Regions from separate parts of the Halobacillus naozhouensis genome, predicted to be linked through region 4. Evidence: riboswitches for the same ligand, from Rfam matches in the RefSeq annotation. Region 4 holds a riboswitch; each other region holds the start of a gene.
What was found. A riboswitch is a leader RNA that binds a small molecule or an ion and turns the genes downstream of it on or off. The one in region 4 is predicted to bind thiamine pyrophosphate.
Positions count from the first base shown of each region.

Region 1 (7,855 bases), 1.8 Mb from region 4:
TCCGCCGGATAATTCGGAAAACATCTTTGACTTGATTTACTCTGAACATAAAGAGCTCGTTCGGTTGGAAAACAGCTATCATGTGGCCACGCTCGATAACGATCAAGATTTAATCATTGAGCGTAGTCTGGAATTTTTTCAAATGTATGAAAGGGCTATGTAAATAACAAAAGTGTAAGCGGCCTTGGGACACGACAAAGGGAGGTTAGGCATTCAAGGAACAACCTTTTGGGGAGTTGAAGGTCGTTATTTATATTATATGTATGGAATTGTCTTATCGAAGTTCGGTAAGCTAATTTTTTAGGATAAGGAATAATTACAGAAGTTTTATACAACTTAAAGTCCATATAATGGAATAACTGCTTGTGAAGATTATAGGAATTTGAAATAATTGGTATCAAGTAAAGGGCAGGTTAGTTATTCTTGGAATAGGAAGTGGGGGTGTTTTTTATTGAGTAAAGATAAAGAAACTCCTGAAGAAAGAAGAGAAAGATTGAGACAAGAAGAATCAAAAAAACCTGCTGGGAGTATTCATGGTGGAGGACTCCCAGATTTAGTTGGGAAATTAGGTTGGAAAGGTACTGGAATACTTATTTTTTTATTACTAGTAGGTTTTATAATTTATTCCGTCTTTTTCAACTAAAGGGTACGAGAGAGCTAAGAAAATTAAGAACAAAGAAAATGAAACACCAGATCAATTACTTGCAACAGTAATGTTAATAATCTCTCCCCCTGAGTTTAAAGGGAATTTATCCAACTCTGGGGGACTTTCCATTTTTATCTGAGAAAAAGGTTTAATGAGCTCGAGTATTAAATGTGGAAGCCTCGAAAAATTTCATAACTGAACATACAGAAAAGGAACTGAAATATGCAAATGACATTTACACAAAATTGTTAAAAGATATCTATCCATGAGAAATCAAAATAATTTTTGAATGATATAATTGAAAAACAATTAATCTACATTACATGAAAGGGAGGATGTATCATGACCAAACATAAGATTTATACAATGAGTGTCGCAAATGTCTATCCCCACTATATTACGAAAGCGGAGAAAAAAGGACGTACGAAAACAGAAGTCGATGAAATCATCCGTTGGTTGACAGGGTATAGCCAGGAAGAGTTAGAAGCGCAACTGGAAAAACAGACAGACTTTGAGACCTTCTTTGCGGAAGCTCCCCAACTGAATTCTTCACGGACTTTGATCAAAGGTGTGATCTGCGGTGTCCGAGTGGAAGACATTGAAGAATCAACTATGCAGGAAATTCGCTATTTGGATAAGCTGATCGATGAGTTAGCAAAGGGAAAAGCGATGGAGAAGATTTTGCGGAAATAATAATTAAAACGAAGAAACACTGCTTCCATTTATAAAATATAAAAGAATCGGTGTTTTTTTGTTGAATAAATAGTAAATGGAAAAGGTGGTATACATATGAAGGTGTTTTTTCGAACACTATATTCCATCCTCTTAGTTGGAGCCGGCATCTTGCATTTCGTCCATGAACGAAGCTTTCGCAGGATTGTCCCGAAAACACTTCCCTCACGACGGTCCATCGTGCTGGTGTCAGGTGTTTTTGAAATGATTTTTTCCGTCTTGCTTTGGGTGAAAAAAGGACAACATATCACAGGGAAACTCTTAGCACTATTTACGACCGCTGTTTTTCCAGCAAATGTGTACATGGCTGTGAAAAAAATATCATTCCGGCCGGGAGAACAAGCGAATCCTTGGATTCTATGGTTGCGTTTACCCTTGCAAGTTCCACTGGTTGCTGGGGCGTTAACGCTGGGAAGAAAAGATAATAGATAGACTGTTCCAGAATCAGGGTGCCTTGTTGAATAAGGTGTCCTTTTTTGAATAGGACCATATTCTTGAGTGTTAAATAATGGGGCGCATTCTGGAATTGGAATAGGGAACTGCACCCTTTTTATATTTTAAGGACTATATTGTGGAATAAGATTGGTGATATTTAACGATTTCGATAGCCGAAGAAATGAAATAAAAATGTAGGAATCTTCATATGGTAAAAGACAAACTTTTTAGGAGGTACATATGAAGAAAATTGTGGTTGGCATTTCGATATTAATGGTTTTAGCCATTGGTGCGACACTAGTTTTCATACCATCGACGGCCTCTGAGAAGGCAGAGGGCAATATTTTCATGAGTCGGCATATTGATGACGCTGGTGTAAGGGCGGCTGTGAAATCGGGACAAGGCCAAGTGCTAGATCAAAAATATTATGATGAAAGGTATGACATAACCGTCCATTTCAAAAGGGTTTTAACCGATGATAAAGAAACAAAACTCCTTTTGACCTATCATAGTGAAGAGAAAAATTTAAAGAATTATTATATTGACCTTTGGGAAGGTGTCAGTAAGGTTAATTTGATTGTCGGCCATGAAAAGATATCATTAGAAAATGTGGGCTGGGGAAGCCGATATTACAGTAAAACAGAGAACACAGTATACGAGGCCTTATCCTTCGAATCAATAAAAGAATATGAGGGACAGAACATTCGTTTAGAGATTGAAGATTTGACCATCTGGAAAAACGGTGGAAATGGCAGTGTACGGACAACTTGGCCTCTAGAATTCAAGCTTAAGCCTTCTGCCACCTTTGCCAGAGAAAAAACTGAAATCAATAAAGAATTCACTTTTAAAGGTGAAACATACAACATTAAGCAGGTGGAATTTTCTGCCTTAGAAACAAGAGTCGTCGTTACTGGATCTGATATTAAAATTTATACGGATGAAAGTGGAAGACAATATGAAAAGAGAAGTAAACTAGAAAAACTATTCCTTAATCCTAGAGAAACAGGTAAGGAATATGGATACAGAGCTAATAAGAAAAAAGCGGGTGTCTTTTTGAGGTCAGCTGGGAAGAAGGTTGTGCCGATCTATAGTAAGGAAGAGGTACATGATGCAGATAACTATGTAATGGTTTTTGCACCAGTGAAGGATCGGCAAAATTTGATTCTTGAGGTTGGTGAGGATATCGAAATTCCATTAATCGAATAGGACGTCGGTTTACGAAAATTCATGTGACCTTGTAGCAACAGTAAAAAACTCAGAAGCTAAAATAGGCTTCTGAGTTTTTTACCAGCTGGCTTTTTTTACGCCAGGAAGCTGGCCTTTATGGGCAAGTTCACGAAACTTAATTCTTGATAGTCCGAACTGTCTCATATACCCATGAGGTCTTCCTGTAGCGGCACAACGATTATGAAGGCGAGTAGGGGATGAATCCCTTGGCAGTTTGCGCAATGCTTCATAATTACCTTCTGCTTTTAGTTGCTTACGTACTTCTTTATATTTTTCATACGTCGCCTGACGTTTGCGTTCTTTTTGGACCATAGCTTGTTTGGCCATGACAGTTCTCCTCCCTTTAAATAGTAATAATTACGATTTACATTGTATAACTTTGTCCTTTTTTTGTCAAACAGAGAAAGGTAGCCAGTGTCCTCTGATCTTCTTAGTCATTGATAGAATCTAGAGATTGCTTTATAATAGATCCATAGCAAAAAGAGCGAAAGAATATAAGCCTTCAAGGGGAGCTTTAAGCTGAGAGTGAACAGACTTGTTCAGACCCTTCGAACCTGTCAGTTAGTACTGACGTAGGGATGGTGGCTTTTTTGATGGCGATGCAACGGGACTCCTCCATCAGGAAGCTTCCCTGTGGCATCGCTTTTTTTCTATGGAAAAAGGAGGTTGAGGGATGCGAAATAAACGTGTTTTGTTTTTAGTAGAGGTAGCGATTTTTTCGGCATTAGCCATCTTACTTGATATTATTCCATTTCTTTCGTTTAAACTTTGGGCCCAGGGAGGCTCGGTGTCGTTTGCAATGGTTCCCGTATTTATCATGGCGTTTAGGTGGGGGCTTGGCGGCGGAGTGCTGACGGGGCTGCTGCTCGGTTTCTATCAAATTTTATTTGGAGCTTATATTTTGACACCAATGCAAACGTTCCTTGATTATTTTGTAGCGTTTGGTGTGATTGGTCTCGCCGGAATTTTTGCCAGGCCGGTATGGGAAGCGGCCCGCTCGAGAAAGGTAAAGCGAATGGCTGTCTGGCTGGTGTTAGGCGCATTTATCGGCAGTCTGTTCCGCTTCTTAGGCCACTTCGCTGCAGGGATTGTTTTTTATGGAGAATTTGCTCCGCCAGGCCAGCCGGTATGGTTATATTCTCTACTTTATAATGGGGGATATATGCTGCCGGCGTTTATCGTTAGTGCGATTGTATTATGCTTGCTGTTCTCACAGCGGCCGACTTTACTGCTCAATCGCTCGTAAATCAAGAACCTATTTTTTACAGCTTCGTGCTGTGAAAATAGGTTTTTTCTTTTCTCGAGAAAAAATAGAAAGGGAAATCGTTAAAAAAGGTCGAATGAGTGTAGTAGGAAGGGAGTAGAAGACGATGAACCAATCAAACATCATTGCTACGTATTCAATTGTCGGATTTGACCCGGAAACAGAAGAACTTGGGGTTGCTGTTCAGTCGAAATTCTTAGGGGTCGGAGCCGTCGTCCCATGGGCAAAGGCCGGAGTTGGGGCAATTGCCACACAAGCTTTTGCTAATCCAGCTTATGGTCCAGAAGGACTGGAGCTATTAAGTAAAGGCTTGACCGCTCAGGAAGCCGTTGACACATTAATCGCTGGAGATGCAGGTGCTCCTGACCGACAAGTGGGGATTGTGGACGCGCAAGGAAGGGCAGCTACATTTACAGGAAACCGCTGCTATGACTGGGCTGGCGGAGTAACTGGTCAACACTATACCGCCCAAGGCAATATTCTAGTTAATGAAGCCACCGTCACTGAAATGGGAAAGGCTTTTGAGACAAGCATAGGTTCGTTAGCAGACCGTTTGTTGAAAGGGCTTGAAGCCGCGGAACAAGCTGGTGGTGACAGCAGAGGAAGGCAGTCGGCCGCAATTTATGTGGTGAAAGATCAAGGGGGTTACGGTGGGCTGAGTGACGTCTTTATCGATCTAAGAGTTGACGACCATCCCGAACCAGTCCAGGAGTTATTCCGAATCTACCAGCTTCAGCAACTTTATTTTGGGGAATCGAAACGTGAGAATATAAAGGCGCTTGAAGGGGAATTGAAAGATAGGGTCGTCCACCATTTGTATCGAACTGGGTTTTTATCGAATAATGACCCTGATTCTGACGATCTCTACCAGGCCCTTTCGACGTTTCTGCATAGGGAGAACTTTGAAGCCCGTGAGCAGGAACGTGGGTTCATAGATCTTGAAGTCTATGATTTTCTAGATAAAATGGTTGTATAACAGGAAAGGGGAATAGAGATGTTTAAAAAATTAATGGCGCGTGCCGGTATTGGCGCTGCCAAAGTGGATACACAGCTTGAGAAATTGGATTTTCAGCCTGGCGAAGCAGTTGATGGAAAGGTAGTCGTGCAGGGCGGCGAGGTAGATCAAGAGATTGACCAAATCACTGTATTCCTGATGACCGAAGCATTGAGAGAAGCGGACGATAAGAAAATTAAAGAAACAGTCAAGCTGGATGAATATCGGATCTCCGGCGCATTCGTTATTCATGCCAAAGAGACGAAAGAGATTCCGTTTACGATTGAAATTCCGATCCATGCTCCGGCTACATTAAACAGGCTGCCGCTATGGTTTGAAACAGGACTTGATATGCCGATGGCTCTTGACGCGGGGGATCGAGATTACATAAAAATATCTGTCCACCCGTATACGGAATCGATCCTGCAAGCTGTAGAAAGAGAGCTGGGTTTCCGCCTGAAAAAAGTAGAGATGGAATACTCAAGAAGACATGGCTATGTTCAGGAATTTGAGTTTCTCCCTGGCGGTGAATTCAGAGGATATTTAGACGAATTAGAACTGATCTTCTTCCTAGATCATCAAGGCGCTCGAGTATTTTTACAAGTCGATCGTAAGGCAAGAGGCTTGGGTGGCTTGTTCGCGGAAGCGTTAGAAATGGACGAATCCAATATCCAATTATACTTTTCAAAGGAGGAGTTGGAGTCTGGGGCGCCCTCACTGGCGAGAAAGTTAGGCACAGCTATACGGGAACATGCTGGATAAGAACAAAAGCGCGGGACATGCTGGTAGACAGAGGAAGTTCCTCTAAACGGTGAGCTTCTCCAGGCTGGCGCTTTGCAGGATCTCACTCTGCACACTAGTCCCACTGGAGTCTCCACCTTTCCCATCTTCACTTGCCATATGGGGGTTAGGAATTAGCTCGAATGATTCCGTTTGCTGTTTAGTAACACAATTATTTAAAGACATTTGCAAAGGGACTACCTTCGATTTTTATTAAGATGGTTCCGTTGATCTCATCATCGAAATGGGGGATGGGAAAACTGCGAGACTCCTACGGGAAAGGAAAGACTGGCAAAACCCGGGAGGTCACAGACCGAGGAGGCTTGCCGTCTTCCCCGTGGAAAGCGAGTGGTTTCCCACCCCCATTCTCCTATTGAAAAATATGGAACCTTAATCAAATTCCACACAATCGAGGGTAATTACGGAATAACGGTAAACCACTGAAATTTTTATAAGTTCCTATGCTATTACATAGAGCTGCCGGATCGAATCGATCTGGCAGCTTATTTTTTTGACTTTCATACAAGGTTAGATTATTATCTAATTAGATACTTATTTAATAAGGGAGGGGAAACGATGCAATTAAACAAGATGGTCGACTTTCATAAAGCTGTAGGAGACCCGACGCGATTAAGGATTGTTTCACTCTTGCTTCATGGGCCGCTCCATGGTCAGGCGATCGCCCAAAAACTCGGACTAAGACCTCCTACGATTACCCATCATATAAAAAAGTTAAGAGATACAGGGATGGTGTATTCGCGACGGGATAGAAATACGATTTATTTCTACTTAGATGAAAAGAAACTGGAATTTATGGCCACAGCGATTTTACGAATGGGAGATGAGACCGTGAAGAAAGACGAACTGCATGTAAACGAAGCTGAACAGCGCAAAATTCTCAACAACTTTATAACAGAAGAAGGCATGTTAAAACAGATGCCAAGTCAACTGAAGAAGAAACTTGTGATTTTGTCATACTTCGTTCAAGGGTTTGAACGAGGAACAGTTTATGAAGAGCACGAAGTAAACGACTATATTAAACAGTTTTATGGGGATTATGCAACCATGAGACGCGAATGGATTATGCAACAGTTTATGTATCGTGAGAATAATAAATATGAGCTTAATCCAGAAGAAATGTGGCCAATGGTTGTAAAAAGGTGATCACGCTGTCACCTTTTTTTATTTGGGTAACTAATTAGATGGTTGTCTAATTTAAGGGGGGAAGGGTTATTTTTCTTCATCACCATTCTTACAAGTATTTATTTTACTCAGGTATTGTTAACGGGGTGGGGGATCGGTTCAGCCAGGTGGCTGTATTAGCTTTATTGCTGGAATTAACAGGGTCTGGTTTAGCGGTAGGTATTTTAATGGGGATGCGTGTTTTGCCTTACTTGATTTTGTCTCCTGTTGCAGGAAAATTCGCAGATATTTGGGATCGCCGCAAGATGATGATGGTGACAGATATAGCCAGAGTCCCTTTTGCCTTTTCGTTCCTCTTCGTTCAATCGCAAGATGATCTCTGGATTCTCTATAGCAGTATGTTTGTCTTAGCTTGCGGAGAAGCCATTTATCAACCGGTTAGAAAAAGCAGTATTGGTGTGTTGGTCGAAGAGCAGCATTACGCCAAAGTAAATGGATTCGAACAAGTGGTCATCGGGATTGTGCTTATTATCGGTTCAATTACAGGCGGACTGGTTGCTTTTTTAATCGGAAAAGATGTGGCGTTTATCCTTAATGGATGTACGTTCATGGCCGCCGCGTCTCTCATTTATCC
Region 1 covers NZ_CP121671.1:1,559,627-1,567,481, forward strand. The annotation lists gene P9989_RS08200 (alpha/beta hydrolase) at 1-163, shown strand, start outside; gene P9989_RS08205 (DUF6366 family protein) at 452-643, shown strand; gene P9989_RS08210 (DUF2200 domain-containing protein) at 989-1,339, shown strand; gene P9989_RS08215 (DoxX family protein) at 1,436-1,810, shown strand; gene P9989_RS08220 (hypothetical protein) at 2,054-3,019, shown strand; gene rpsN (30S ribosomal protein S14) at 3,098-3,367, opposite strand; TPP riboswitch at 3,536-3,636, shown strand; gene thiT (energy-coupled thiamine transporter ThiT) at 3,714-4,286, shown strand; gene P9989_RS08235 (DUF1028 domain-containing protein) at 4,411-5,280, shown strand; gene P9989_RS08240 (sporulation protein) at 5,299-6,060, shown strand; gene P9989_RS08245 (DUF2087 domain-containing protein) at 6,655-7,242, shown strand; gene P9989_RS08250 (MFS transporter) at 7,368-7,855, shown strand, end outside.
Region 1: another riboswitch for thiamine pyrophosphate. It lies ahead of thiT (energy-coupled thiamine transporter ThiT); the one in region 4 lies ahead of tenA (thiaminase II).

Region 2 (7,855 bases), 1.2 Mb from region 4:
GTAGGGGTCTGTTTCCCACCAGTCCATACCTATTTCTTTCGCTTTATCAACAGAGGCGACGATGAGGCGGATTTTAATAGTCAAAAGTTCCACATCAGCAATTCCGACACGTATATCACCTGCTATGACGACACCTTTGTCCAACACTTTTTCCAGTACATCGACGATTGTGCTAGATTGCATAGGTTGTTCAACTGCCATACTCGGTGCCTCCTTTCCTACTTCCTTATATCTTCGAATGCCGTCTTACAATAGATTTCCTAAAGGACCAAGATCTATATTTAAATCTTCGGCGTCAAGACCAAAAACCTCTTTCAATTCTTCCATTTTTTCTTCTAAATTCATTAAAGCGACCCCAAGTTCCTCAACTTGTTCCTCTGTTAAGGTACCACCTTCCACACGCCTCATCGCATGTCGTTCCACAATTTGCCGTAGTAATTCAATCACCGTCATTACAAGCTGGGCAAGTCCATCTTCTGCGTTATCTGGATCAAGGTTAATCCGTCCATTTGTCTGGCTGGCCGGTTGCATTGACTAACTCCCTCCTTTGCTCATCGAAGTTGTTTGAAGTTACACCACTTCGATCGTTTTCGTAAGATTGGACTAGTGTTTCTACTGAAGAAATTAAAACTCGTAAATCTAAATACACAAGGTCCACACCGGCAATTGATATGATTAAATCGCCTTTAATCGCCACTCCTTTATCAAGAATGACATCCAATATATCTATGAGTCCTACCTCTTTGTTTTCAACGGTTTCTCTAAGTGATGACATTTATCCATTCCCCTCATTTCAAGAAAAACTGGAAAAATGATAAGCTGGCCATGGTCCTGATGCCTCGAGCCTTAATCCTGAACCACTCAGTTCCTTTTCCTGAGATTCCACCTTTTCTAAAAAGGATTCCACACTAGCTGTGGGAAGCAGGTAAACACTGTTCCAACTCATATTCTCCTTAAGACCTGTGACGTCCCTACCCCAATTTTTTTTCACATCCGCGTGCATCGAAAAGTCTTTCAGCTCTTCATGAACGTAGTCACAAATACGGTCCTTTTCCTTCTCAAGCTCTTTTTCAATGAGATGCTCAATCTTCTTTCTTTCAAAAAATTGTCGTCCCGGAGGCAATTCCTTGATTTCCTTTCGCTTCTCTTCAATGGCAGCATTGTTTTGGCTTACTTGCTGCTTCAATTGGTCTTCATCGCAATATATTTTCAAGTTCCATTCCTCGTTGCCCCGCAGCAATTGAAATGAACTTTCAACCTTATCTTCATTCGATTCAATCGATTGTTGTAAACTCTCTTTACTGTTATAAATCGTGCAGAACTTCAGGGGAATCACTGTATAGTTGTTATAAAGTAATGTTAAGGCCTCATGATGATGAAAGGCCTTCTTCTGCAGCCATTCCAAATCATTATTAATCTTTTGTTCAATCGATTCTTCATCATAGTCATTTGGATCAAGATCACAAACGACTGCATTGATATTATTTATAGGGAGGGTGTAAAGAGTTCCTTCACCATCAAACCCTTCCGCGGATGGAAGCGGTTGTTGGTCTGCTTCTGCTCCCGGTATTAAGCCATATAAATAGATTTTCTTATCCATTGTTTATTCACTCTTCCTTTTGCTTCGTCAGCTCTTCCCACTGTTCCATTTCTTTACGTTTAGCCACTTCGTATCGTTGTAGCAGTTCCTCTTCCTTTTCTTTATAAACATCTTCGGGAATTTCCTCTAACTCATACATCATTTGCAGCTGCACCAGCTTCTGTTGAATGGTTGAAAGGTCATACAACTCCTTGTCGGCTTCTTCCTGCACCTTTTCACCGATTTTCTTAACCATATTCATTGGCCCGGTCACCAATTTATGCAGCATCAGGTTTCCTCAACAGTCAATCGGATATCGATGAAATTGTATGCGGGCCAAGGACCCGTATAGTTAAATTCGACCTTATCCTTCCATTCCTCATGAGCTTCGTTGACCTTTTCATCAAACGCTTCCTCTTTATCGCGGTCAACTAAAAACGAGGCATTAAGAAGCATTTTCTCTCCAATCGGATCATTCGCTTTAGCTGCTTCAGCTGCTTCTTCTAACGGTGTGTAAACGCTTGATTTCAACTCATCCTGCATACTTGCAAATATCTTTTGTGCAGCACCGCCGAGTTTGATGCGATCGTAATAACCAGCCGCTTCGGATTTACCGCGAACCGTCTGAGCCATTTCCTCTACCTCAGGATTTTGATTAACTCTCGATTCAAGCCACTCTTTTTTCCCGATGACTTTCAAACCAAGCTCAATTTTCCCTTTGATTTCTGGAAACAGCTTTTCAAATTGCGGGTACAAGTTCTCGAGCAATACGGCTACATCTTCTTTCGTTTGAAAAACATTACCAAAGCTAATCGGAATTACCGTATCATTGTGGGTCATCACATTTGAGATCACATTTTGATGCATCATCAAGTTTTCCCGGTTGGGATGATAAATCTTCATCGGAACTTCAGCCGCAACCATCGCAGCATCTTTATAAGGGATCGTAAATGTTTCCCTTCGTTCCCCTTCCAGTTCAATTGTCCCGAATTGCTCGTCATGATTCGTTTGAATTCCACAGAAAATATAAATTCCTGTTTCATTTTGTTGATCCATTGTTCTCTCTCCTTTACCTTCATCCTTTATACGTTGCTGCACTCATTGAGGATCAACTTCTCAGCTTCTTGCAGAGGATGCTCAGTTTCCAGGCAACGGCTCACTGTATGACTTAATAGATCCAGGCACAACTCCTGAAAGTCTTCATTTTCCCCATCTATCGGAATATCTTCTTTTGAAGACAGCCTTGCGATCATAAGCGAGGAGCGTAAACTCGGTCCTTTACTGTCAGCCTTCGTACATTGCTGGCGTAATTTCGTCACTAGAGTCGTAATCGCCTTTGCTTCACTATCCTCGACACCTATTTTTTCAGACACAATCTCTGCTTCCCGATCAAGATCCTGATAATCCACAGAAATCGTAATCAACCGATCCAATAAGGCATCCTGTGTTTTATAAACACCTGCATATTCAACCGGATTACTCGTGAAAATCACTGAAAACTCAGGATGTACACGGACGAAAGGCTCCGTTAATTTCGATCCATATAAAGGGATCACCCCTTCTTCTAAAATGGACAGAAAGATGTTATTCGTCGTTGGCCTCGAACGGGTAAACTCGTCATACACTAGCGTATACCCATGTTTAGCTGCCTCAAGCAGCCGGCCATCTCTCCATGTTTCCGTAACATTTTCATCCTTTTTATAAACAGATCGTACATATTGGTCGACAACCTTTTGACTTGTGTAACCCGTAAAGTCGCCGATCAGATCCTTGTTATTTAACTCATGATTCCCGTGCATCAACATGACTGGGCGCTTTCGTTTCTTCGCGAGAGCCAGAGCCAGGGAGGTTTTTCCTGCCCCGGCAGGTCCCGTAAAATGAACCGGATAACCTGCTTTTAAATACCTTAAAGAACGGGAAAGCAGACTCTTTGTCCTGGTATCCTGTATCAGCGCTTTTGAGTCATGATTAATTTTCTCCTTTAGGACTGTCATTTAGGGCATCCCTCCAGTCACCTCTGTTAGCTTTCGATCTTACTCCGATATCGGATATCAACTCGCTTAAAGGAGGTGACTTCTTTATCTTGATTGACCAGAACATCGTACGTCCCGAGCATCTCGTCCTTTGCATACTTTTTCATATATTCCTTTTCTTCAATCACTTCTACCGTAACCCTCCACCCTTCTTCCTCTGCCTTCTCAACGGAAGTAATTTTATGAGGCGGGGCTACATGTTCAGCAAAAAAACTATTCACATTCTGCATGATTTCTTTAATTTCCATAGTCTTCCTCCACGTGGTTCATAGTAAAAGTGGAGGGACCCGCAATTGTTGCGAGTTCCCTCATACACATTTTTCCTAAATACTAAACTGTGCATTTCTTTCATTCGGTTGGGCAGGAAGCCCTTCTTCTTCCACGTCATCTCGCAGCAGACCTACAGCTTCAGCATAACGTAACCACGTATCAACACTGGCAATTACGACTCTGGCCTCAACCGTAAGGATTTCAATTCCTACTACAGAAACTCTTGCATACGCATCAATCACAATTCCTTTGTCAAGAATACGGTCAATTACCTCAGCTAAACTGGAACTATCAGCAGTCTTTTGTACAGCCACTTTACATTCTCCTTTCAAAATTAAAGTCAAGAATCAGCCTATTTTTTTAATGTTGTTTACTGATTTCAAATCCGTTGACTTTTTTACTTCAGATGGTCCTTTAATATTGGTTGCACTTTTTATATCTGAGACACTTTTAAGGTTCTCAACACCTTTTACCTTGTCCCTCTTATTACTTGAGGAGATTTTCTTCTGAAACTCTTCCCCTGCTTCTTTTACGTTTCCAAGCTTGTCACGGACTGACAGTAATACATCCTGAACCTTTTCTTTTGCATCTTCTGCTTTCCCATGAACGTTATGGGCATTGTTCTCTTTCACTTCAGCCAATTTCTCAGAAGCTTGATTTACTTTTGATTGAACTTTTTCTTCCACTTTATCAGTGGCTTTATTTTGAAGTTCATCTTTAGCCTTCTGCTTCCATTCAGAAGGAGCTTTCTTGATTGCTTTCTTTGCCGCCTTCCCTACGGCCTTCTTCATAGGTTTAGCACTCATTAAATCCCCCCTTCCAAGGGTGACTTATGGTTTTATCCTTTGGCCTCCAGCAATGCATTTAATTTCTCTTCAATCCGTTGAAGATTTTCATTTAGGCGTTTATTTTCCTCTTTCAGTTCCTTGTACTGCTCAGAATCATCATGTTCACTCGTTTCTGTACTTGACGTTCTGTCTTCTTCTGATTTCTCTTTTTCCTGGCCATGGTTCAGCAATTTGTTTTCGTATTTACCCCAGTATCCTGCGGCTGTTTGCCTTAACGTAATCATAGCCTGCTCAGTAATGATTTCCTGTGCAGTTCTTCGGAGTTCTCTGCTCGCACCCTTGAATACCTCAGACTGCCCGATACGACCGGCTACTTTTTTGCCTGTTTCGGGACTTGCCAACAGTCCCATGCTAGCTCCGACTACCCCGCCAATTAAAGCCAGATTCGTAGAGTTTGCAGACTCAGTAGATTTCTGCTCATGATCCTGCTGATTTTTATTCTGGTCTGTCTGCTGCTCTTCGCTCTGTTGCATGGTTTGCTGTTCGCTGTTTTCTTGATTTGCCACTAGACTCACCTTCTTTCAATTTTTTCTTGATATGGTTGGATGGTTAGAAGCTGAATTGAGTATCACGCTCACCTTGTTGCTTCACCATGCCTTCCTCTTGCGCTTCATCCCGCAGTAAACCAACCGCATTGGCGTACCGTAACCATGTATCCACACTTGCGATTACCACTCTGGCCTCAACCGTCAGAATTTCTATTCCTACAAGGGAAACTCGTGCATACGCATCTATTACAATTCCTTTGTCAAGAATTCTGTCAATGACTTCCGCGAGACTAGAACTATCTGCAGTTTTTTGCACACTCATTTTTGATTCTCCTTTCAAAGTTAATCCTCGAAACGACATCATTAATTTGCTTTAGTGCACAATAACACCTTTATGAATACTTAAAACCTGGCTTCATTCATAAAGAATGAATATTTACATGTTTTTCCTTAATTATTATTTAGAGGTCGTTGTTTGTAATATAATAAAGCCAATGGAATCAACTTATTTAGACGTGCAGAATTAGAAATAATACAAACATAACAATTGAATTACATTTCTGATAATTAGTCCGTTTTGATAAATGATTAAGTGCGAATCCCTCTGGAAAAGCCATCTTATCCCATTAAAATAACCGCTCGATTGCTCGAGCGGTTTTAATTCCTCTTCTAATTGTTCGGCCTTAGAAGCATCAAACCCAATTTCTTTCACCTTAGATCGTATTATATCGCCAATAGAAACATTGGTTTTACTACTGTTCTCTGTTTTTATGAGCGCCTGATGCGTTCTGAGCATTCCCTTTCAACTTATCCTTCTTCCCTTCATTTTGCATTCTCTTGTTATCTGCAGCATTTCCTACCTGGTCCTTCACTTCACCTTTTGCTTTGCTTACAGCTCCTTTAACTTTATCTGAATATCCTTTTCCTTTACTCATTTTCTATCGCCTCCTTGCCCTATGTATAAACGAATTCCGAATTCTGTAAACTTTTTTGAAACGAACTTTATTAAACTAACTATTCTCCCTATATATCTCACCCCCCCTTGATAATTACCTGCATCTATGGCACAGTTTAAAAGACAACGTGTTAACAAAAATGTATAGATTGAATGTAGGGGGACCAGTTTAGCTGGTTGAGATTGTATCCGTAAAAGATGCTGACCCTTGGAACCTGATCTGGTTTAAACCAGCGTAGGAAACATATGAAACGAACTTTCGTTTATTAGTAGATATGCACCCTAGGTATGGTACCAGGGTGCTTTTTTCATGCTCTAAAATCCCTGCTTCCAATTAAACTTGGCGTTAACATACCATCACTTTTTTAGGAGGAAACCAGATGAAAAAGCTTTTATTACTCTTTAGTACATTACTTGTATTAGCCGCCTGCTCGAGTGGTGAAGAAAGTAACACGGCTCATAACGGAGATAAAAAGCAGGAAGTAAAGCTTGTACTCGATTGGACACCCAACACAAACCATACTGGACTTTATGTGGCTCAAGCTGAAGGGTACTTTGCAGAACAAGGCTTAGATGTTGAGATTATGCTCCCGGGGGAAGCCGGGGCAGACCAACTCGTGGCCTCTGGTAAAGCAGACTTCGGCATTAGTGCACAGGAAACGGTGACAGAAGCTCGTATTCAAGAGATCCCGATTGTCTCGATTGGAGCGATTATCCAGCACAACACTTCAGGATTCGCTTCACCTGAAGAGAAAGACATCACATCACCTGAAGACTTTGAAGGTAAAACATACGGTGGATGGGGCGCGCCTGTCGAGAAAGCTGTACTCTCTTCATTAATGAAAAAGGAAAATGCAGATGTTGAGAAAGTTAACATCATTAATATGGGGAATACTGATTTTTTCACAGCTGTTAAACGAGACGTCGACTTCGCCTGGATTTATTATGGCTGGACAGGTGTAGAGGCTGAGCTTCGGGGTCAAGAATTGAACATGATGTACTTAACCGATTACTCTGAAAAACTAGATTACTATACTCCCATCTTAACGACAAGTGAAAGTATGATGGCCGATAACCCAGAAACCGTTGAAGCCTTTATGGCCGCTGTATCAAAAGGATATCAGTTTGCCATCGATCATCCAGACAAAGCAGCAGATCTATTAATCGAAGCCGTGCCTGACCTGGATCCGGAACTCGTTCACGCCAGCCAAGAATGGTTGTCGCCTAAATATCAAGCCGATGCGAAACGCTGGGGACAGCAGGATTTAGAAGTTTGGAAGAATTATGCTGAATGGATGTACAACCATGATTTACTTAATAAGAAGTTGAAAGCTAAGGAAGCCTTCACGAATAAATTCTTACCCGAAAAATAAAAGATTAATAGGAGGACAATAGCATGACTAATTCACTCGTAAGCATACAAATCCTTCCAAAGGCGAAAGATGAAGAAGATGTCATCCCTTATGTCGATCACGCCATCTCCGTGATCCATGAATCCGGATTAAACTATAAGGTGCATCCTCTTGAAACAACGATTGAAGGTAACCTGGCAGAGATTTTACCTTTGATAGAAAAGGTAAATGAAGCCATGGTCGAGAAAGGTGCCAGTAACGTCATTTCACAAATTAAAGTGCTTTACCAGCCAAACGGAACTTCTATGGACTCCCTTACGGAGAAGTATC
Region 2 covers NZ_CP121671.1:948,973-956,827, reverse strand. The annotation lists gene P9989_RS04935 (gas vesicle protein) at 1-201, opposite strand, end outside; gene P9989_RS04930 (gas vesicle protein K) at 247-531, opposite strand; gene P9989_RS04925 (gas vesicle protein) at 497-775, opposite strand; gene P9989_RS04920 (GvpL/GvpF family gas vesicle protein) at 794-1,600, opposite strand; gene P9989_RS04915 (gas vesicle protein GvpG) at 1,608-1,868, opposite strand; gene P9989_RS04910 (GvpL/GvpF family gas vesicle protein) at 1,868-2,635, opposite strand; gene gvpN (gas vesicle protein GvpN) at 2,662-3,573, opposite strand; gene gvpO (gas vesicle protein GvpO) at 3,600-3,860, opposite strand; gene gvpJ (gas vesicle protein GvpJ) at 3,936-4,196, opposite strand; gene gvpQ (gas vesicle protein GvpQ) at 4,230-4,688, opposite strand; gene gvpT (YtxH domain-containing protein) at 4,721-5,236, opposite strand; gene gvpA (gas vesicle structural protein GvpA) at 5,280-5,540, opposite strand; gene P9989_RS04875 (CsbD family protein) at 5,971-6,153, opposite strand; TPP riboswitch at 6,321-6,432, shown strand; gene P9989_RS04870 (ABC transporter substrate-binding protein) at 6,554-7,546, shown strand; gene P9989_RS04865 (thiamine-binding protein) at 7,570-7,855, shown strand, end outside.
Region 2: another riboswitch for thiamine pyrophosphate. It lies ahead of P9989_RS04870 (ABC transporter substrate-binding protein); the one in region 4 lies ahead of tenA (thiaminase II).

Region 3 (7,855 bases), 450 kb from region 4:
TAAAATCCCAGCCAAATAAGATCACACCAAGCAGGGAAATAGGTATTACAACAAGGAGGGAATCCAGTATATTAGCACCAAGGCGTTTCCAAAATCCTACTGTTTGATACATAAAATCTTCCTTTCTAGTAACATACGACTATTGTACGACCCCGCACAATTGTAATGCAATTAGAAGAGACAGTTTCATAACTCGGGTTAAAAGGTATGGAAAGACATAGCTGTAAAGGAGGCGGAATTCGTGAGAAATATTTTTTCAAATGAAGCTCTTAAGAAAGAACATATTCTGATTACTGGGGCTACAGGAGGAATTGGGTATGCCACAGTAAAAGCAGCTGTTCAAGCTGGAGCTCATGTAACGATCACAGGACGAAGAGAGGAGAATTTAAATGAACTTAAGAATGAGTGTGAAGACGTAAACGAATCTGTACATGTATATGCTCATCCTGCTGACCTTAATGATGATAAAAGTCGTAATCAATTAGTTGAACAAGCGGTGAAGGAAAACGGGCCAATTACGGGTCTTGTCAATTCAGCGGGAGTGGTTGGCGGTGGTCCTCTCGACAACTTAACGGAACAAGATCTTCGCCAGGTGATGGAGTTAAATTATTTTTCTACCGTACTTTTCACCCAACTTGTCTATGAAAGAATGAAGCCTCAGAAAGCAGGAGCCATTGTCAACTTGTCCTCATTATCAGGACTGCGCGGTACGTATGCAAACACAGCCTATAGTGCCTCGAAGTTTGCTATAACTGGATTTACCCAATCTTTCGCTGTCGAAGCAATTGAACACAACATTCGGGTAAATGCCGTTTGTCCAGGTTATGTCGATACTGATATGGGTCGAGACTCCATTCGTTCCAAAGGAGAACGGAATAAAAGAAGTTTTGAAGAGCAATTAAAGGTGGCGGAAGACGGAATTCCTTCTAGTAGGATTTCTACAGCCGAAGAAGTAGCGAATACAATTGTGTTTTTGTTGTCAGAGGCAGCCGGGAACATCGTCGGTGAGTCTGTAAAAATTTCTGGTGGAAGTGTAATGAGGTGAAAAAATACAGGAAGTTGTTTCCAAAGTGAAATAGTTTTGCTATCCTTTAAGTGAATGGTCCAAAAAATTTTCAACAATTGAATAGGAAAAAAGCTAGGGGTGCCAGGCATGTGGCTGAGAGGAAGAGTAATTCCGACCCTTTGAACCTGATTTTGGTTAGAACCAGCGTAGGGAAGCTTCCGAGACTCAATGTATTGTGTAATGCATAAGGTTAATTCGAAGCTCACCCTAGCGCAGGTGAGCTTTTTTTTATTGAAAAATGAAGGAGGAGGAGATGTGATGAAGGATCCATTGGTCATTGCAGGGGAAGAGATTGAAAGTCGTTTGTTTACAGGGACTGGGAAATTTGCGAACCATAATGAGATGCACGAGGCAATTGAACAGTCTCATTCACAAGTGGTTACAGTAGCGATAAGAAGGGTGGATTTAACTGGTTCCGGCAAGCATATCGTCAGCGACATTCCTAAAAAGGTGACCTTAATGCCGAATACTTCAGGGGCGAGGACGGCTGAAGAAGCGGTGCGGATTGCCCGGCTTGGAAAAGCTAGCGGAATGGGCAGTTGGGTGAAAATTGAGGTGATTTCCGATCAAAAATACCTTCTGCCGGACAATGAGGAGACAATTAAAGCCACGAAAGCGCTGGTTGAGGAGGGGTTTGTTGTTCTGCCTTATATGAGTCCTGATTTAATGGCCGCTAAACGTATGGAAGAAGCTGGGGCAGCTGCCATCATGCCGTTGGGGTCCCCAATTGGCTCCAATCGGGGGATCCGCTTGAAAGAAATGATTCGGATTATGATTGACGAAATCCATGTACCCATTGTGGTGGATGCAGGTATTGGCAGGCCATCTGAAGCTGCGGAGGCGATGGAAATGGGAGCAGATGCTGTGCTTGTGAATACAGCTATTGCTACTGCGGATGACCCTGTGGCTATGGCGAAGGCTTTTGACATGGCCGTTAGAGCCGGAAGATTAGCTTATCGGACAGGGCTTGAGCCATCATCAATTCAGGCGAAAGCTTCTTCCCCGCTTACAGGATTTTTAACGCCAACAGGAGGTGGGGATCAATGAGTTTCTATAACGTATATGAAAAGCTGAAAGACCAGCCGTTTCACACATGGTTTAATGAGGTGACAACGACTGACGTCGAGAAAGTTTTGCGAAAAGACCGACTAACGGAATCGGATTATCTCACTTTACTGTCCCCTGCCGCGGAAGGATATATAGAAGAGATGGCTCAGAAAGCGCATCGAGTCACATTGCAGCACTTTGGCTACACGATGCAGCTGTTTCTACCGCTCTATGTGTCCGATTACTGTGTAAATACATGCAAATACTGCAGCTTCAGTGTCGATAACGTTTTCCCTAGAAGGCGGTTAACGATGGAAGAAGTAGAAGAGGAGGCTCAAGCGATTGCAGCAATGGGGATTGAACAAATTATCATTCTCTCGGGAGAGTCCCGTATTCATTCATCTGTTGATTACCTGACGAAAATTTTGAAGGTGCTTAAGAAGTATTTCTCATCCGTAGGGCTCGAAGTTCAGCCGATGGATCGGGAAGATTATGAAAAATTAGTGGGGAGCGGGATTGACGCTCTGACAGTTTTTCAAGAAACCTACGATGAAAATATATATCGTGCTTTGCATACAAAAGGGCCGAAGCGGTTTTACAACTATCGATTAGACACACCAGAGAGAGGGTGTCAGGCTGGAATGAGGTCTGTCACGATTGGTGCTCTGCTTGGTCTTAATGATTGGCGTAAGGAAAGTTATATAGCTGGATTGCACGGACATTATCTTCAAGATAAATACTTGGAAACTGAAATTGGGATGTCGTTCCCAAGGGTTCAGCCGAATGCGGGGAGCTTTCAACCCGAAGTTCATGTAACCGATAAAAATATGGTTCAGGCTATGCTTGCGTTCAGGTTATTTCTACCACGGGCAGGTATTATAGTATCAACGCGTGAAACTCCCCAACTACGCGATCAACTGATTCCGCTTGGGGTGACCAAAATGTCGGCTTCTTCCTCAACTGAAGTTGGAGGATATGCTCAACCTGAGGAGACTCAGAGCCAATTTGAGATTTCTGACGAACGTTCTGTCGAGGAGATTCGTCAGTTGCTTCATAAAAAAGGATATCAACCAGTTATGAAAGACTGGCAAATCGTGTAGAGATGGAATTTCATGTGATCTCAAATGGCAAATGGCCAATGAATCAGTTCGCTGACAAAATCGCCCCGCTTCATGGTGAGGATGTATTTTTTCATATAAGGGAAAAACGGAGGAGTGCAGAAGAAATCTCACAGGGAATCATCGAGATGCGGAAACGAGGAACAGCGTCTGAACAGATTGTTGTCAATGACCGTGTAGATATTGCGCATTGTTTTGGAACTGGGGGCGCCCAGCTCACGAATCAAAGCTTAAGCGTAAGAGATGTGCTTCAATATTTTCCTTCCTTACGAATTGGAAAGTCCGTGCATTCCATTAAAGAAGCTCAACAGGCAGAAGGTGAGGGGGCTGATTACGTTATGTTCGGTCACATTTATCCGACTTCCTCAAAGCCAGGCAAAGAGCCGCGGGGATTGAGGCTGTTACAAGAGCTGACCGATTCGGTTACGTTGCCGGTTATTGCGGTAGGAGGGATTAAACCGGAACATGCTCCGGACATACAAGAGGCTGGTGCAGCAGGGATAGCGGTTGTATCTGGTTTGTTGGATGCAGACGATGCGGTGAAACAATATGAGTGGTACAGGAAAGGATGGGGTTCATGATGACCATACAGGTAAATGGAGAATCTCTAAAGTGTCCAGAAAACGTTATGACGTTGACGGATCTCTTAGATTTTTACAAGTTGGATGGACAAATGGTGATCATTGAGTATAATCAAAAGATTGTACAACGGAAAAGGTATTCGAATGTTTACTTACAAAAGGGTGATCGGATTGAATTGGTTCATTTTGTCGGAGGCGGTTAAGCTCAATTGAAATTAACTCTATTCTGAAAAAGGGGCTTCTCCTTATGGGAATCACCCTTCGCTCTTTACCTAGTTTTCACTTACCATAATACTTCATCTAATACATGTCTGATGAACAAGTTTTGTCAATGTTACATTCTTGTACTTCTCTTCTATAGTATATTGCCAATCGACGTTACAATTAATGTAAACATCAATGGTATTTTCCTGTCCTTCTAGTTAGGTATAAATTTTTAAGGATGAATAAGGGAGGGCAAAGTTCAGAAACTAATACTGAGTTGCCAGCTGGAAGGAGGGAAAATAATGACGAATAAAGAAAAAGAATTTAATAATCAATTTAAGGAAAACAAGAATAATGGGGAGCATCGTAATGGTCGTTTGAGCCAATTTAAAAATCATAATGATGGGCACGGAGAAGAACCGAATGAGTACATTAGCAACAAGAAAGAAGAATAATATAGACCTCTAAGTGTTCGTTTGTGGTCTATTTTAGCGCAAATTTCTCCTTGCTTCCATGAATCGTTGACACCTGTAATCAAGAAACTCCTCTGTCATATTATCCATTATTTGGATGACCTGAGGTGGGGATATTTGGGATACCAACATATAAAAAGAAGCTGCTTCCGCTATGTGAAGGGAAACAGCTTCTTCTTTAAAGTCATTAATCTTCTTCTGCGAATAGTTTAACCTTTCTCTCTGTTGTTTTCTTTTTGAGTACTCTGTTTACATAGTCGTCACTAATGGCTGCAATTTCTTTATGCAGGAAGATGAGCGGTATAATGTTGGCCAGAACGACAAAAGCAAGAGTGATATCGAGGAATTGCCAAATTAATTGGAGACCTCCAATCGCACCAATAAATGCCGATACAATATATATGATTCTCATGACCTTGGCTGCCTTCAATCCATACAAGTACTCGGCCTGTTTTTCACCATAAAAGACCAGAATACCTACTGTTGTTATGATAAAAAACAGTAGAAAAATGGATACGAAAGCCCCGCCAAATACATCACCCAATTCAGTTGCAAAAGCAACGTTAATCATATTGGATGCATTCCCTGCACTGACATCTTTCCAGGCCCCTGTTACTAAAACTACAAGTCCAGACACCGTACAAATTACAATGGTGTCGATAAATACACTAAAGATTCCCCACATTCCTTGTTTAGAAGGGTGATCCGTCTGCGCTGCGGAATGGGCAATTGGTGCAGTACCGATCCCGGCCTCATTAGAGTAAAGACCACGGGCGACACCCCAACGTAGTGCTTCTGCAATTCCAGCTCCGGCAAATCCCCCAACAGCCGATATAGGGGTAAATGCGTTCGTAAATATTAGACCGAATACCTCTGGGATTTGACCAATATTTACAAAAATCACATATAAACCTACTCCGAGATAAATGAGAACCATGGTAGGTACGACTTTATCCGTTACCGTGGCAATTCGCTTAATCCCGCCAAAAACAACTAGTGCTATCAAAGCACACATAGCAAATCCAGTTAGATAGACAGGCCAGCCAAAAGCGCCTTCTGTCTGTGTGGCAATGGAATTGGATTGTACCATTACACTAGGAATCAGTTCGATCATTAGTAAAAAAGCAAAAGCTGAAGATACCCATTTCCATCCAAGGGCCTTCTTTATGTAATATTGCGGTCCGCCGACCCAGACATTATCCTCGTTCTTTTCCCGGTACTTGATCCCGAGCATAACTTCCGCATACTTTGTGGCCATCCCAATCAAGGCCACGAACCACATCCAGAATAAAGCTCCTGGTCCACCTAAAGCAATCGCTACAGGAACCCCAACAATATTTGTGGCGCCTGCTGTTGAAGCCAAGGCTGATGTGAAGGCTTGGAAAGGAGAGATCGTCCCGGTATGTTTATTCTTCTTAAAGATTTGTCCTACGGTTTGCTGAAGAACGTGACCAAAGAAACGAAACTGGAAAAACTTTAAGCGAATGGTTAGAAAAATTCCTCCGAAAATGAGAATGATGGACAAAAGATACGTCCATAGAAATCCTGATACATTTGCTATTGCTGCTTCAAAAAAGCCCCAAATTTCAGCCAAAAAACTTACTCCTCTCTAAAAATGGTATATCCTTATATTCCCTATTTCAAATCAATTAAACAAAATTGAGGCAATTTTCTGTTTGAAGGTAAATACTGCCACCTCAGGTCATCCATATTATGGATGACCTGAGGTGGCAGTATTTGGATGTGATATGATGTAAGAAGTGAGGGGGGATATATATGATTATTCAGCAAAATCAGTTTCACGACCATAATATGAGTAAGCTTATTAAAGGGGCTGTGGTTCCACGGCCTATTGCCTGGGTTTCTAGTCTCTCTAGCCAGGGCGTTCGGAACTTAGCGCCGTTCAGTTTTTTTACAGTTGCGTCTATGAATCCCATTACTCTCTGTTTTTCCGTAGGGGCAGAAGGACGGGCGAAAGATACATTGGTAAACATAAGAGAAACAGGACAGTTTGTGGTTAATATCGTATCTGAATCTCTCGCTAATCAGATGCATGAAAGCAGTAAAGCCCATGAGTCCGAGGTAGATGAATTCAAAAAAGCAGACCTGAAAGCAGCAGAAAGCAAAACGATCCAACCACCTCGGGTGATGGAAGCGCCAGTTAATATGGAATGTGAGCTTGACCAAGTCATCGAAATTGGAACGAACCATCTCATTCTCGGGAAAGTGGTATGCTATCATATTCAGGAAGATGTCTATATGGAAACAGATAAAGTGGATCCATATAAACTTGCGCCGGTTGGGAGAATGGCTGGTGATTACACATATGTTAAAGAGTTCTATAAATTGCCAACATCAGAATAAATCATAAGCACTTGACCTCTTCTAAAGGACAGGTGCTTTTTTAATGGCATAGGAAATTATAAAAATATTTGGCTGTGGAAGTGGAGGCATCTGAATGATTTCCATAAGTTTAATAAAAAATGACTTCTCAAATTTAATTCCATTATATATACTGTTACTGTACTACGATTAATAATACAGTTGGTACAGTAATGGATTTTGGAGGTGTATTTATGTTCGAGCTGGATATGAGGAGCCGTAAGCCTATTTATGAACAGCTTGTTGAAAAACTAAAACATCTCATTATCAGTGATGTTTTACAGGAAGATGAGAAGCTCCCATCTGTCCGCGAGCTGGCTCAGGAACTGACGATTAATCCTAATACGATCCAAAAAGCCTATCGTGAACTCGAAATACAAGGATACACTTATTCCGTTAAAGGGAAGGGGAGTTTTGTTAATCCAGCTTCTCCATTTAAGGATAAACACAAATTAGAAGAAGTACGCTTAGAACTAAGGAAATTGTTTGCCGAAGCGATATACCTTGGTATGACGGTACAAGAAATTAAGGCATTGGTTGAGGAAGTAAAGGGAGGACCTGATCATGATTGAAGTGAAGAATATTACTAAATCATTTGCAAAAGAGATGGTTGTGAACAATGTGAGCTTTGGTGTGAAACAAGGGTCGATTTACGGGCTTCTTGGTTCAAATGGTGCTGGAAAAACAACTCTTATGCGTTTAATAAGTGGAATTCTTAAGCAGAACTCAGGTACAATCCGCATGTTTGACGAAGACGTATTTGAGAATTTACATGTAAAAAATAGACTTGTCTTTATTCCGGATTCTCTTTATTTTTTTCCACAATACAATGTGAAACAACTTGCTAAATATTATAAGGAAATGTATCCAGATTGGAGCGAGGAACGTTACGAACAGCTCAAAAAGATGTTTAATTTGGATGAAAATAAGAAAGTACACCAGTTTTCTAAGGGGATGCAGAGACAGGTCGTGTTTTGGTTGTCG
Region 3 covers NZ_CP121671.1:251,373-259,227, forward strand. The annotation lists gene P9989_RS01460 (RDD family protein) at 1-112, opposite strand, end outside; gene P9989_RS01465 (SDR family NAD(P)-dependent oxidoreductase) at 242-1,045, shown strand; TPP riboswitch at 1,131-1,236, shown strand; gene P9989_RS01470 (thiazole synthase) at 1,325-2,113, shown strand; gene thiH (2-iminoacetate synthase ThiH) at 2,110-3,213, shown strand; gene P9989_RS01480 (thiamine phosphate synthase) at 3,216-3,812, shown strand; gene thiS (sulfur carrier protein ThiS) at 3,809-4,015, shown strand; gene P9989_RS01490 (hypothetical protein) at 4,319-4,471, shown strand; gene P9989_RS01495 (alanine/glycine:cation symporter family protein) at 4,677-6,083, opposite strand; gene P9989_RS01500 (flavin reductase family protein) at 6,266-6,853, shown strand; gene P9989_RS01505 (GntR family transcriptional regulator) at 7,066-7,443, shown strand; gene P9989_RS01510 (ABC transporter ATP-binding protein) at 7,436-7,855, shown strand, end outside.
Region 3: another riboswitch for thiamine pyrophosphate. It lies ahead of P9989_RS01470 (thiazole synthase); the one in region 4 lies ahead of tenA (thiaminase II).

Region 4 (7,855 bases):
TTATAAAAGGCATCATATAAGGAGCAATCGCTCTGATGTACATAAGGTAATCCTGCTTACTCCATTGCTTTTCAGGCCACAGTATTTTGTCAGGATGGGTGATTTCTACATCTTCAGGAAACAAAAGCAGGTCCCAATCTCGTTTGGATACGGTACAGTCGTCAGGCTCTAGATCAAATCTAAACTGATTAAAGGTAGGTTCGCGCATTTCCTCGCCTTCTGCCATTAAGCAGTTGACCGCGGCACATACACTTGGGCTGATCTCCCAATTAGTCCCGTTTTCTTTGAAGAAAGTCTCAAGAGTCTCCGACTGCTCTGAGGTTAATCCATGCTTAAAACTGCCTAACGGTACACGTTTGTTCCCTTGCCAAATTTCCACTTTATAATAATCGTTCTTGGGGTCGAATGAGGTTAGAAAGCCGGATACGGAGCGCCACTGTTTTATTTTAAGCCATTGTCTCGTTCGAACCCCTTTTTGGTAAATACTCTGCTTGCGTTTGGCCACAATTCCTTCACCTAAATGAAGGTGGAGAAGTTTATGGATATCTGATTTATGTTCAAAAACTTCCACCATTTGAATAGACGGATAATTGATAGTATTGATGAGGTGATTAAGCTGATTTTTTCTTTCTGTAAAAATGGATGAAGTCAATTTGTTTCCAGCTTCGAGAATATCAAATGCCATAAATGTGGCTGGTCGTTTTTCGGCAATACGGTTAATAGTCGTTTTGTTCTTCATCCGTCCTCGTTTTTGAAGAAGAGGGAAATTTGCCTGATAAGGGGTGTTGAGAATCACGATCTCTCCGTCAAGCAAAACAGGCAGTTGATCAGGAGGATTCGCTTCTTTTGCCGCTTTAATGATTTCGGGAAAACGGTCCGATAAATCCTGGCCGTTTCTACTTATGAGTGTAATACTGCTTTCTGTCCACTTAAGGAACGCTCGAAAACCGTCATATTTCACTTCGTACACCCATTCATTTCCCATAGGAATATCTACAGACAATGTTGGCAGCATTGGTTTAGACAAGTCAATCACCTTCTTTTCTATCCTTTATTTTGATCGACTCGATAGCTTTTAGTCATATTTTTTCCCAGAGGGTAAAAGCTAATCAAAAAGGAGGGAGACAGTAATGCATACAATGTGGAAAGGGTCGATTAGTTTCGGTCTTGTTAATATTCCGATCAAGCTTCATGCAGCTACTGAGAATAAAGATATTAAATTGCGTCAATTACATGAAAAATGCAAGTCTCCGATTGAGTATAAAAAAAGGTGCCCAGTCTGCGAAGAGGAAGTGAAAAATGAGGAAATTGTAAAAGCTTACGAGTATGCTAAAAATAAATTTGTCGTTCTTGATGACGAGGATTTAAAGAACTTAAAGAAGGAACAAGAAGACAAAGCAGTGGAAATTCTTGATTTTGTTAAACTTGAAGAAATTGACCCCATTTATTTTGACCGCAGCTATTTTATTTCACCAAACAGCGGTGGTAATAAAGCTTATGGCTTACTGAGAGAGGCTCTTGAAGATACGGGGAAAATTGGAATTGCTAAGATTATCATTCGCTCGAAAGAACAACTGGCTATATTAAGAGTGTATAAAAATACATTGCTTATGGAGACCATTCATTATCCGGATGAAGTCCGTGATGTTGGAGAGGTGCCAAACGTGCCTGAGCAAACAGATTTAAGTAATAAGGAAATGAAGACTGCTGTCGCACTGATTGATGAACTTACGGCTGAGTTCGAACCAGAAAAGTACACGGATGAATACCGCACAGCTCTTCTTGAGCTTATTGAAGCTAAACGAAATAATGAAGAAGTTACGACAGCTAAAGAGAAAAAACGTCCTGATAATGTGACAGACCTTATGGAAGCCTTAGAAAAATCACTGGATGAATCGAAAAACAAAAAGAAAGTGGCGCCTAAAAAGGCAGCCCCTAAAAAGAAAACGACCAAGAAATCATCTTCAAAGAAAAAATCGTCATAACCCCTCGTGTAGAAGGTTTTTGTCGAACGATTACCTGTATTTTAGCGCCTGAATGTTGTATAATTAAATACAGAGCCCATTATTGAAGGATGTATGAATGGGCGTTCGATCGAGGAAAAGCAGAGATAATGATGAAATCTGCCAAAGTCTCTATAAGCCATTGAGGGACTTTTCTTAGTCAGGCTCAGGAAAGCTTAGTGAAAAAACAGGTTTCACATAAAGGGTTTTATATCCGGCTCTGGAAGAAGTGATCCGACAATCATTAATGGAACAATAGAAGAGGTCATACAGCGTTTCATAGTATGCTCTCTTTTTTTGTACAATGATATCTGAAAAATCTGAACTATGATGGCATATGTATATGGAGAGGAGAATGAATCGTGAGTGAGCTAATATCTTTAAGAAGAATTTGGAAGGCGAAGCAGCGGGTTGCAGGATTAGTTTTACAAACCCCCCTTATATACTCAGATGCTTTATCTAAACATACAGGAAATCAGGTGTATTTGAAACTTGAAAACCACCAGCCTACAGGAGCTTTTAAATTAAGAGGGGCTGCTAACAAGATCCTTTCTCTGTCTAAGGATGATCAAAAAAAGGGTGTGGCGACATTTTCAACGGGAAATCATGGTATTGCGGTCGCCTATGTCGCAAAGCAGCTGGGGATTCGCTCCATAGTATGTATTTCTTCTCGGGTACCGAAAGGGAAAGTGAACCGCCTGAAGGATCTAGGTGCGGAAGTTGCTGTCGTGGGGGAAAATCAGGATGATGCGGAAGACTACTGCTATCGATTAGAGAAGGAACAAGGTGTTTCGGTCATCAAGCCATTTGACGATCTTGAGGTCATTGCTGGGCAGGGCACGATTGGAATTGAAGTGTTGGAACAGTGCCCTGATATAGATGAAATCGTAATTCCTCTCTCAGGAGGAGGCTTGCTTTCGGGTATTGGCTACACGTTAAAGTCGAATGATTCGTCCATTCAGGTGACGGGTGTATCGATGGAGAAGTCAGCGGTCATGCATGAAAGTTTGAAGCAGGGGTATCCCATCAAAATAGCTGAAACGCCAACACTGGCAGACAGTTTATTAGGCGGAATTGGCCCGGATAATCAGTACACTTTTCAATTAACGAAGCAATACATGGATAATAGCGTGCTTATATCCGAGAAGGCGATTGCAGAAGGGGTATTGTTTCTGCTCGAGCATCATAAAATGGCAGTAGAAGGAGCAGCGGGGGCGGTGATCGGAAAATTGTTGTCAGAGAAGCAAAAAGGAGACGGTCGTGTCATTGTAGGCGTTGTCAGCGGTAATAATATCGATCATGAAACGGTGAGTGAGTTGTTAAAAACTAGATAAGCTTGCGGGGTGTGATAAATGGGAATAACCGTTAAGGATGTCTTACAGTTACCCGTCATGAAACCAGCAAAAATTCATGTCGGAAATGAGCGGATTGAAACGAGTCAGGTAGAGTGGATTTCAGTTATAGAAACACCTGTAGAAAACTTTGTTCGTAAAAATGAATTTGTTCTTAGTACTGGAGTCGGGTGTGGCGACGATCCAGATTGTTTAGAAGTTTATGTGAAGGATGTCATCCATTCAGGCGCATCTGCGCTCGCGATTGCTACTGGACGGTATATCTTTAAAATTCCTGATCGCATCCAACAACTCGCTCTTGAGCAAAATTTCACCATTATTGAAATCCCGTGGAATGTACGATTCGGTGATATTTTGCAAGATGTATTAGCCGAAATAAGCAAAGAGAAAGAATTTGAACAGAAACAGGCGGAAAGTGTTCGGCAGGAACTCATTAACTGTGTGTTAAATGGCAAAGGTCTGCAAGAGATAATGACCATTCTCTTTCAGTATTCGAAAATTCCTGTGGCCATTAGTGATCATAACAAGATAGTCAGGGCGAATTATGACTTTGATCAGCGGATGATTGACGTTCTAAATGGGGTGGAAGAAGGAGACTATGAACTTATCCCGACTGAGGAGACCCCGTTTCGCGACCATCCTCTCTATCATTACATTGAAGAATATAAAATTGGGGAACAGTTTTGTTATCAGCTTACCATTCTATCCAATTATAAAAAGCAAGGCTATCTGCTATTTCAGCCAAGAGATAATGAAGAGTTAACCTGGCCTGTCTTAAATATATTGGAACATGCTCTAACGGCTTGTGCCCTCTATTTTGTAAAAGAAAATGCCATTGAAATGACGGAAATCCGGCTTAGAGATGATTTTTTATTAGATTTAGCGAAAAGTGAAGTGGAAGTAGATAAACAAATGCTGTCCAAGGCTCAACTACTTGGCTACGAATTAACCTTGCCCTACATTTGCCTTGTGGGGTCAATCCGCTTTAAGAAGAAAAATAATCAGATAGAGAAAGCCGGGGAGCAATCAGTCTTATCTTCCTCGATGAACAGCCGGAATTATTACATTCAAAAAGAGGTTACTCATGCGGGCGATGTATTAAAACGTCGGACCATGACTACGTTTGAAGATGGGGAAGTTATTGTGTACCTAGAAGCAGATGACCACCCTTATATGGAAACGAGCAACCAATTCCTCGACCTTATCGAACGTAGATTAAATGAATTACTGGCGGGCATTAATATTTCCTGGGGAATATCTTTCCCTAAGAATGGAGTCTTTGTGTTTCATCAAGGGTACGACCAGGCGGTGACCGCTTTAAATATCGGCAAGCAGCAACATGAAGATGGGAATCGGACCTTCTTTAGCGATACCCGTATGAACAGGCTCCTCATGGCCCTTTCCCATGAAAAAGAAATTGAAAACATTGTCAAAGACACGTTACAACCGCTGATTCTGTATGATCAGAAACGTCAGGCAGATCTTATTCATACGTTTATCGTTTACAATAAATACAATAGTAATGTCAGTCAAACAGCGAGGGCCCTGATGTTACATCGGCAGTCATTACTCCACAGATTGCGCAATATTGAACATTTGACAGGCTTATCGTTGTTAAATGCAGACGATATGTTTTTACTGGAACTTAGTGTAAGGTTATGGAAGCTGAAGAAGGTGGAAGAAGAATAACAGGGAGTTTTACTAAAGAATGATTCATGATGACATTCGAAATATTCTCTGTTATGATAAAAGCAACCAAGTGAATAGTTTTGATACATCAACTACTAGGGGGGCCCTAATACGGGCTGAGAGAAAAGCGCAAAAGCTTTTCGACTCTTATGAACCTGATCTGGTTAAGACCAGCGGAGGGAAGTAGTCAGAAGAAATTTCTTATGACTTTATCCGTTCGAAGCCAGGTCCCCCGGGATCTGGCTTTTTTCATGTTCACTCCCCTTCTAAGAGAGGAGGGAAAATATGAATCGAACTCGACTATTAACGACCATGGCTGTATTTGTAGCTATCGGAACGCTTGGTTCGCAAATGCTCTGGTTTCCAGCTGGAATAGCTAAGGCTTATCCTGTTCAACATGCTGTCAATGTTATGGCTGCCGTCACGCTTGGTCCAATTCCGGCCGTTGTGATTGCCTTTATGATCGGCCTGCTTCGCAATCTGCTTGGACTCGGAACTTTGCTTGCGTTTCCAGGAGGAATGATTGGAGCTTTGCTAGCGGGTTACTTTTACAAATGGTCTGGAAAAACCTGGACAGCTGCAGCGGGTGAGGTGATAGGGACTGGATTTATCGGTGCTATGCTCTCCGTGCCTTATGCCAACTTTCTAATGGGAAGTTCTGCGGGGGCATTAGCCTTCTTGCCGTCCTTTCTCATCAGCAGTACAACTGGTGCAGTGATCGGTTGGTTCGTAGTATCAAAGGTTCGTCAAAACCATGCAATTCCTCAAACAAATCTATAATCTTCGGAAACTACTAGGGGTGCAAGTATGCTGAGATAAGGAATTTCCCTTTATCCCTTTGAACCTGATCTGGCTAATACCAGCGTGAGGGAAGTAGCCTCATCTCAAAGCATCTTTCAGTGGCTTCCTATAATCTAAGGAGGCAAATTCTATGACATTTACTGAAACATTACGAAAAGAAAATAACGAACTATTTGAAGCCATTTTTCGCCATCCATTTGTTGATGGTATTGGAAAAGGTGAAGTACCGCAAAAAGTATTGGCTCATTATATTAAGGCTGATTATGAGTATTTAAATGCCTTTATGCACGTTTATGGTGTTGCAATATCAAAATCAACTGAGCGCCGTGATATGGGCTATTTCAGTGAACAAGTCGGGTTTGTGCTAAACAGTGAAACCCACCCTCATCACAACTTTTGCGATGTCATCGGTGTAGGTTATGACGAATTGCAAGGTTACCCGCTGCCGCCAACAGCTGATCATTATGTTAAACACATGATGTATCATGCTCAAATGGGAGGGCTCGGAGAAATTCTCGCTGCCTTGCTTCCGTGTCCATGGACTTATCTCGAAATCGGCAACCATTTGATGAAAAAATATCAGCCAACACCTAATCATACGTTCTACCCGTGGATAGATTTCTACGCAAATGAGGAGTTTGATACGCTGTCCATGGCCATGCGTGAACGCCTCAATGAGCTGGCCGAAGAGGCTTCAGAAAGTGAGCTGAAACGGATGAAGGATGCCTTTCGCAAGAGCTGTCAGCTCGAGTTAAACTTCTGGGAAATGGCGTACACTTGTGAAGAATGGCCGACAGGAGAGGCGGTGACCTCAACATGAATCAAGCGGCTTGTGCATTAACGATTGCCGGCACGGACCCAAGTGGCGGTGCGGGCATTCAAGCTGATTTAAAAACATTTCAAGAATTAAAAAGCTATGGCATGAGCGTTATTACCTCGGTTGTCGCTCAGAATACGACAGGGGTGAAGGATATCCACGACATGCCTATTGATATGCTAAAGAAACAATTAGAAGCCGTTTCTTCAGATATGCCCATTCATGCGTTTAAAACAGGAATGATAGCAAGCATTGAAATGATGAAGGCCATCAAGAGTTGGCTGCCAGCAGTCGCAGCTCCATATGTCATGGACCCTGTAATGATGGCCCAAAGCGGCGACCCTTTGATGGAAGAGGAGTCACGCTTGTGGCTTCGTGATAATTTGCTGCCTTACACAACACTCGTCACGCCAAACATTCCTGAAGCGGAGGATATTATAGGTGAGTCCATACAAAGCATCGAAGATATGAAAGAAGCAGCTGAGCAAATTGTTACGAGTTTCGGAGCAAGTGCTGCCTTAGTAAAAGGGGGGCATAGAAAAGGCCAAGCCATAGATGTTCTATTTGATGGTTCTGACATTCATACTTTTTCAAGTAAGCGAATTGATACAGAAAACACGCATGGAACAGGCTGTACGTATTCTGCTGCTATCACTGCCCATTTAAGTCACGGCACATCTCTTATAGAAGCTATCGAACAGTCCAAGTATTTTGTTACGGAAGCGATCCGACATTCGTTTGAACTTGGTCAAGGAAGCGGACCAACGAACCACTTCGCAACAAGGGAAGAGGTGTTTAATAAATGGCTGTAAATGTGGTTTCTAACGTGCGGAATAAACAGCCGCTCATTCATCATTTAACGAACCAAGTGGTGATGAATTTTAGTGCCAATGGTTTGCTGGCTTTTGGCGGGTCACCTATCATGGCTATGGCGATGGAAGACGCAGCTGATATGGCAAATTTATCGGACGGTGTATTAATTAATATGGGAACACTGACAGTGCCACAGGTCCAATCCATGATACTGGCTGGGAAAGCTGCAAATAAGAAGGGAATCCCAGTAGTGATTGATCCTGTAGGCGTAGCAGCAACTCCCTTTCGTACGAAAGCTTTTGATCAAATTGTAGCAGAAGTACAACCTGCAGCTATTAAAGGAAATGCAGGCGAGCTCTCTCACCTCATAGGCATTCCTT
Region 4 covers NZ_CP121671.1:4,016,241-4,024,095, reverse strand. The annotation lists gene ligD (DNA ligase D) at 1-1,027, opposite strand, end outside; gene ku (non-homologous end joining protein Ku) at 1,131-1,985, shown strand; gene P9989_RS20535 (pyridoxal-phosphate dependent enzyme) at 2,366-3,337, shown strand; gene P9989_RS20530 (PucR family transcriptional regulator) at 3,356-5,044, shown strand; TPP riboswitch at 5,132-5,243, shown strand; gene thiW (energy coupling factor transporter S component ThiW) at 5,330-5,824, shown strand; TPP riboswitch at 5,830-5,933, shown strand; gene tenA (thiaminase II) at 5,976-6,665, shown strand; gene thiD (bifunctional hydroxymethylpyrimidine kinase/phosphomethylpyrimidine kinase) at 6,662-7,474, shown strand; gene thiM (hydroxyethylthiazole kinase) at 7,465-7,855, shown strand, end outside.